2 regions of the Variovorax sp. RCC_210 genome follow, and region 1 is predicted to be linked to the other one. Evidence: riboswitches for the same ligand, from Rfam matches in the RefSeq annotation. Region 1 holds a riboswitch; the other holds the start of a gene.
What was found. Region 1 has a riboswitch for glycine ahead of gcvT (glycine cleavage system aminomethyltransferase GcvT). Riboswitches for the same ligand answer to the same signal wherever they lie in the genome.
Positions count from the first base shown of each region.

Region 1 (3,502 bases):
AGTGGGCCTGACGCTCGACCACGCCATGCTCGCGAACCTGGTCACCGAGCTGCCGCCGGTTTCTACATTGCCGCAAACCATGGGATTCGGCGTGGCGACCGTCTCGCAACCGCTTCTGGAGGCGCTCGACAGCCTGCTGGCGCTTCTGGATCGCCCCGATGACATCGCCGCGCTTTCAAAAGGACGTGAGCGGGAGGTGCTGTACCAACTGCTGCGCAGTCCGCATGCCCCCATGCTGCGACAGGCGCTCAGCGTGGACGGCCAGCTGGCGAGAATCCGCGAGGTGATCCAGCGGATACGCCAGCAAGTCGACACGTCCCTTTCGGTATCGGCGCTTGCCGAGTTGGCCGGCATGAGCGTGCCGTCTTTCCACCGCCACTTCAAGGCGGCCACAGGCATGAGCCCGCTGCAATACCAAAAGACGCTGCACCTTCATGCAGCGAGAAAGCTGATCGTGGCCAGCGGCGATGCCGCCAGGACCGCTTACGCGGTCGGCTATGAAAGCCCTTCGCAATTCAGCCGGGAGTACGCCAGGTTGTTCGGCATCTCCCCAGCCCGCGACGCCGCGCGGTTTCGACAGGGGGCGGGGCCGACCGCTTTCGGACTGGTCTGACTGCCGCGCAGCGGTCCAACGGGGAGGACTTCGCGCCATCTGCTTCTAAGAAAACGAACGCGCGTGTGAGGTCGACTCCCGTTCCGTGGCTCACTCGCAAGGAAATCGCAGGCGGCCGAGGTCGACAGCGGCGATTGCCCGTGTAAGTAGAACGTTCATGAAGATGTCACCACTTGCAACGATGCTGCAGCCCTCGATTCCCGAAAAAGCTGTGGCTGCCATGTTTCCCACCAAGACCGACAAGGCGCGCGACGAACTCCAGGGCCGCCAGCGCACGCTCAGCCAGCGCGAGCGCGCGCTGCTGCTCATGGCCGACGGCCGGCGCTCGCTGACCGACTTCAGCCCGCTGTTCAGCACGCGGGACGAGGCCGAGCAGGCGCTGTCGGCCCTGGTGCAGCGCGGCTACCTGCAAGACCCGCACGCGGCGGCTGCAGCTGCCGCCCAGGCCGCGCTACTGGCGTCGCAGGCATCGCAGGCATCGCAGGCATCGCAGGCCGCGCAAGCGGCCAGCGACGCCCAGGCGGCTCAAGCCATGGCGGCGCTGCCGGCGGTCGACCCGATCCAGGTCAGCACCTCGGCCGACAGCTTCGACGGCAAGCGCTCGCTGGCGACCACGCGCATGTTCCTGTTCGACATCTGCGAGCGCATGTTCGTGCGCCGCGACCCCAAGTTCGCGTCGCAGATGCGCGACGCCCTGCGCGAAGCGCGCGACCGCGAGGCGATGATGACCATTGCCGCGCTGATGCTCAGCGAGGTCGAGAAGGCGGCCGGGGCCGAGCGCGCCGAGTCGCTGCGCGAGCGCATCGACCGGCTGCTGCCGCCGGCTGAAATCGTTCACTGAGGCCAAAGCCCCGCGCGCCGCGATCCACTACACTCGCCCGGGTCAGGAGAGAGCCCCGCGCGACGGGGCCGCCGAAGGCGCAGGGGTCTCCCGAACGCTCAGGCAAAAGGACTGACAAGGCGCCGGTGCACACCGGCGTTTCCTTGCTGGAGAGAGGCCGCCGCACCCCACGGTGCAACGGCCCACCGAAGGAGCAAACCCCGATCGTGGGGCGAATCTCTCAGGTAAAGCGGACAGCAGGGGTGGCCCATGGCTTGCGTCATGGATTTCGTCTGCCCCTTTGGAGTGCCCCATGGCCTCTTCCACTGCTTCCGCTGCTCCCGCCGCTTCCGCTGCTTCCGCCTCCGACACCCTGTTGAAGACACCCCTGCACGACCTGCACGTCGAGCTCGGCGCCCGCATGGTCCCCTTCGCCGGCTACACCATGCCGGTGCAATACCCCGCCGGCCTGATGGCCGAGCACAAGCACACGCGCGACGCGGCCGGCCTGTTCGACATTTCCCACATGGGCCAGCTGCGCCTGGTCGGCCCCGACGCCGCGGCCGCCTTCGAAACCCTGATGCCCGTCGACGTGATCGACCTGCCCGCCGGCAAGCAGCGCTACGGCCTGCTGCTGAACGACGAGGGCGGCATCCTCGACGACCTGATGTTCTTCAACGAAGGCAACGGCTCGCTCTTCGTGATCGTCAACGGCGCCTGCAAGGTGGCCGACATCGCGCACATCCAGCAGAAGATCGGCAGCCGCTGCACCGTGCAGCCCCTGCCCGACCAAGCGCTGCTGGCGCTGCAGGGCCCGCAGGCGGCCGCCACGCTGGCGCGCCTGTCGCCCGGCATCGAGCGCTTCGTGTTCATGACCGGCGGCGCGGTGCAGATCGGCGACGGCGACGCGAAGGTGCCAGCCTTCGTCACCCGCAGCGGCTACACCGGCGAAGACGGCTTCGAGATCTCGGTGGCCGCCACCGACGCCGAGCCGCTGGCGCGCCTGCTGCTCGCCCAGCCCGAAGTGAAGCCCATCGGCCTGGGCGCGCGCAATTCGCTGCGGCTCGAGGCCGGCCTGTGCCTGTACGGCAACGACATCGACACCACCACCACGCCGGTCGAGGCCTCGCTCAACTGGGCGATGCAGAAGGTGCGCCGCGCCGGTGGCGCGCGCGAAGGCGGCTTTCCCGGTGCGGCCAGGATCCTGGCGCAGCTCGCCGCGGCCACCCCGGGCGCGGCCGGCCACACCGACCACGACACGCTCAAGCGCAAGCGCGTGGGCCTGGTGGCGCTGGAGCGCATTCCGGTGCGCGACGGCACGCTGCTGCAGTCCTTCGAGGGCCACGACATCGGCATCGTCACCAGCGGCCTGCTCGGCCCCACGGCCGACCGCTGCATCGCCATGGGCTACGTGGCCACGGCGTTCGCCGAGCCGGGCACGCGCATCCAGGCCATCGTGCGCGGCAGGCCGGTGCCGATGGAAGTCTCGACCCTGCCCTTCGTGCCGACCCGCTATTACCGCGGCTGAGCCTGCCGACCGCCCCCGGACCCGGCTAGGCTCTGCACCCCGAAACATTTTTTCCACGAGGAGTTTTTCATGAGCATCAAGTACACCAAGGACCACGAATGGGTGGCGGCCGAAGGCGATGCCGCCACCGTCGGCATCACCGTGCACGCGCAGGACGCGCTGGGCGACGTGGTGTTCGTCGACCTGCCCGAAGTCGGCAAGAGCTTTGCCCAGGGCGAAGTGGCCGGCGTGGTCGAGTCGGTGAAAGCCGCCGCCGACGTGTTCATGCCCGTGTCGGGCGAGATCGTCGAAGTGAACGAGGCCCTGCGCGCCGACCCCTCGCTGGCCAACAGCGACCCGCTGGCCAGCGGCTGGTTCTTCAAGGTCAAGCTGAGCGAACCCGCGCAACTCGACGCGCTGCTCGACTCGGCCAGCTACGACAAGTTCGCCGCCGAATCCTGAAATGATGTTTGCCCCTCGGCTTGCCGCTTCGTGTGCTTCTCCGTCCCCCACGGGGAAGGCGCGGGCCGCCTTGGGGCGGCCCGGCGCCGACCGCTGAGCT
Region 1 is NZ_JBFUPJ010000006.1:328,621-332,122, reverse strand. Features, by position in the region: gene AB6807_RS19830 (AraC family transcriptional regulator N-terminal domain-containing protein) at 1-613, shown strand, start outside; gene AB6807_RS19825 (hypothetical protein) at 771-1,454, shown strand; glycine riboswitch at 1,488-1,574, shown strand; glycine riboswitch at 1,591-1,701, shown strand; gene gcvT (glycine cleavage system aminomethyltransferase GcvT) at 1,747-2,961, shown strand; gene gcvH (glycine cleavage system protein GcvH) at 3,031-3,402, shown strand.

Region 2 (3,502 bases), on a different contig from region 1:
ACTGGTCGTCGATGACGGTCAGCTTGTCGCGCTCCTTGGCCAGCCGCAGCATGGTCTTGGCGAAGTTGCCGCCCCGCGCCGCATACACCCAGCTGGTGCGAAAGATCAGGTGCTTCGGGCAGTTCTGCGCCACCAGCTGCTCGCCCTCGAGCTTGGTCTGGCCGTATACGCTGAGCGGGCCGGTCGCGTCGTCTTCCTTCCAGGGCTTGCTGCCGCTGCCGTCGAAGACGTAGTCGGTCGAGTAATGCACCATCAGCGCGCCGATCTGCCGGGCCGCCTCGGCCACCACGCCGGGCGAGGTGGCGTTGAGCTTGCGCGCGAACTCGGGCTCGCTCTCGGCCTTGTCGACGGCGGTGTGCGCCGCGGCATTGACGATGACGTCGGGGCGCACCTTGAGCACGGTCTCCGCCAGCTGCTCGGGCCGGCTGAAGTCGGCGTGGAAATCGGTGCTGTCGAAGTCGAGCGCCACCAGCTCACCGAGCGGCGCCAGGCTGCGCTGCAGTTCCCAGCCGACCTGCCCGCCCTTGCCCAGCAGCAGCAGCTTCATGCCGCGGCCTTCGTCGGTGCGGTCGATGCTGCAGGTGCGGCGTCGTATTGCTTTTCGACCCACTCGCGGTAGGCACCGCTTTGCACGTTGTGCACCCACTCGCTGTTCGCGAGGTACCACTCCACCGTCTTGCGGATGCCGGTGTCGAAGGTCTCGGCGGGCTTCCAGCCGAGTTCGCGCTCCAGCTTGCGCGCGTCGATGGCGTAGCGGCGGTCGTGGCCGGGGCGGTCGGTGACGTACGTGATCTGCGCGTTGTACGGCTTGCCGTCGGCCTTGGGGCGCAACTCGTCGAGCAGCGCACACACGGTGTTGACGATCTCGATGTTGGGCTTCTCGTTCCAGCCGCCGACGTTGTAGGTTTCACCGAGCCGGCCGGCCTCGAGCACGCGGCGGATGGCGCTGCAGTGGTCCTTCACGTAGAGCCAGTCGCGCACCTGCATGCCGTCGCCGTACACGGGCAGCGGCTTGCCGGCCAGCGCGTTGACGATCATCAACGGGATCAGCTTCTCGGGGAAGTGGAAGGGACCGTAGTTGTTCGAGCAGTTGGTGGTGAGCACCGGCAGGCCGTAGGTGTGGTGCCAGGCGCGCACGAGGTGGTCGCTGGCGGCCTTGCTCGCCGAGTACGGGCTGTTGGGCTCGTACTTGTGCTCTTCGGTGAAGGCGGCGTCGGTCTTGGAAAGCGAGCCGTACACCTCGTCGGTCGACACGTGCAGGAAGCGGAAGGCGGTCTTCTCGTCGGCCGGCAGCGCGCTCCAGAAACCGCGCACCGACTCGAGCAGGCGGAAGGTGCCGAGCACGTTGGTCTGCACGAAGTCTTCGGGGCCGTGGATGGAGCGGTCGACGTGCGACTCGGCGGCAAAGTTGACCACGGCGCGCGGCTTGTGCTCGGCCAGCAGGCGGTCGATAAGGGCGCTGTCGCCGATGTCGCCCTGCACGAAGATGTGTCGGGGGTTGCCCTTGAGCGACGCGAGGGTCTCGAGGTTGCCCGCGTAGGTCAACTTGTCGAGATTCACGACCGGCTCGTCGCTGTTCGCGATCCAGTCGAGTACGAAATTGGCGCCAATGAAGCCAGCGCCGCCGGTAACCAAGATCATGGAGTCCCCTGAATGTTGGAAGTCATCGCCTTGTCGCAATGAACGTAACGCGCGATTATCCCATTGGGTCAACAGGCCGAAACACAAGACGTTACCGTTCTCTTCACCCCGTGTTTACAATCGCGGCACTGCAGGAGAGCGGGCCACCCGGTGGCCCTACCGAAGGCGCAAACTCCCATAAACGCTCAGGTCGGCCCGACGAAGTCTTGAAAAGGCTTCGGCAAGGGGTCAGTACTGCACCACATCAAACGCCGTCTGGAGAGCCATCGCACCGTTCATTGGTCGCGATGCACCGAAGGAGCAAACCCGTTGCAATGGCGCAACAGGTGAATCTCTCAGGTACCGAGGACAGGGGGAGCGGCAACTTGGACTTCGGTCGTCCGGTTGCCTGCTATTGATTCAATAGCACACCACGCCCGTCGTTCAAGCGCTGCAACCTCAAAGGTACTTGAAATGCGCGTGATCGTTCTTGGCGCCGGCCTGCTCGGCGTGACCTCGGCTTACTACCTCCAGCAACTCGGCCACGAAGTGACCGTGATCGACCGGCAGGCCACCCCGGCCGCCGAAACCAGCTTCGCCAACGGCGGGCAGATCTCGGTGAGCCATGCCGAACCCTGGGCCAACCCCAGCGCGCCGCTCAAGGTGCTGCAATGGCTGGGCAAGGAAGACGCCCCGCTGCTCTTTCGCATCCGCGCGGACATGCGCCAGTGGCTCTGGGGCCTGCAGTTCCTGCGCGAATGCACGCCGGCGCGCACCCGCCACAACATCGAACAAATCGTTCGCCTGGGCACCTACAGCCGCGAGATGTTGCAACAGTTGCGCCGCGACACGCGAATCGACTACGACCAGCGCACCCAAGGCATCCTGCACTTCTATACGACGCAGAAGGAGTTCGACGGCGCCCTCGCCCCCGCCGAGCAGATGCGCGCCCTGGGCTGCGAACGCCAGGTCATCTCGGCCGACGAGGCGGTGAAGATCGAGCCAGCCCTCGCCCACATCCGCCCGAAGCTGGCCGGCGCCACCTTCACGGCCGAGGACGAGTCGGGCGATGCCAACCGCTTCGCGCGCGAACTGTCGAAGCTCGCCGCCGCGGCCGGCGTGAAGTTCCTCATGAGCCACACCATCACCGCACTGCGCGAAGCCGGCGGCGCCATCGACCACGTCGAGGTGACCGACAACGAAGGCCGTTTCCAGCGCATTCGCGGCGACGCCTTCGTGATGGCGATGGGCTCGCTGAGCCCGCTGCTCGCCGCGCCGCTGGGCATCCGCCTGCCGATCTACCCGGCCAAGGGCTATTCGGTGACGCTGCCCGTGAAGGACGCCGCCAAGGCGCACCAGGTCTCGCTGACCGACGACGAGTTCAAGCTGGTGTTCTCGCGCTACACCTCGGAGACGGGCGACCGCCTGCGCATCGCCGGCACGGCCGAGCTCAACGGCTACGACCGCGACCTGAACCAGGTGCGCTGCGAGGCCATCGTGCGCCGCGTCGAAGAACTGTTCCCCGGCGCCGGCGACACCACGCAGGCGCAGTTCTGGACCGGCCTGCGCCCGGCCACGCCGAGCAACGTGCCGCTGATCGGCAAGACCAAGCTCGCCAACCTGTTCCTGAACACGGGCCACGGCACGCTGGGCTGGACGCACGCGTGCGGCTCGGGCAAGTCGATCGCCCGCATCGTGAGCGGGCTGGCGCCGGAGGTCGATTTCGCGTTCACCGGCATGCCCGCGCCGCAGCCGCGCGTGCTGCAGCCGGCCTGATCGACTCGACCGGCCTGCGGGCCGGTCAGTCGTTGCTGGTGAACACCGTCAGCACCCCGGTATAGCCATACAGGTGATGCCGGGCGATTTCGCCCGCCGCGAAGAA
Region 2 is NZ_JBFUPJ010000011.1:80,114-83,615, forward strand. Features, by position in the region: gene rfbD (dTDP-4-dehydrorhamnose reductase) at 1-547, opposite strand, end outside; gene rfbB (dTDP-glucose 4,6-dehydratase) at 544-1,641, opposite strand; glycine riboswitch at 1,763-1,852, shown strand; glycine riboswitch at 1,887-2,003, shown strand; gene AB6807_RS26580 (D-amino acid dehydrogenase) at 2,095-3,396, shown strand; gene AB6807_RS26585 (FIST C-terminal domain-containing protein) at 3,422-3,502, opposite strand, start outside.
Region 2: linked by a shared signal. The riboswitch ahead of AB6807_RS26580 (D-amino acid dehydrogenase) and the one ahead of gcvT (glycine cleavage system aminomethyltransferase GcvT) in region 1 are both predicted to bind glycine.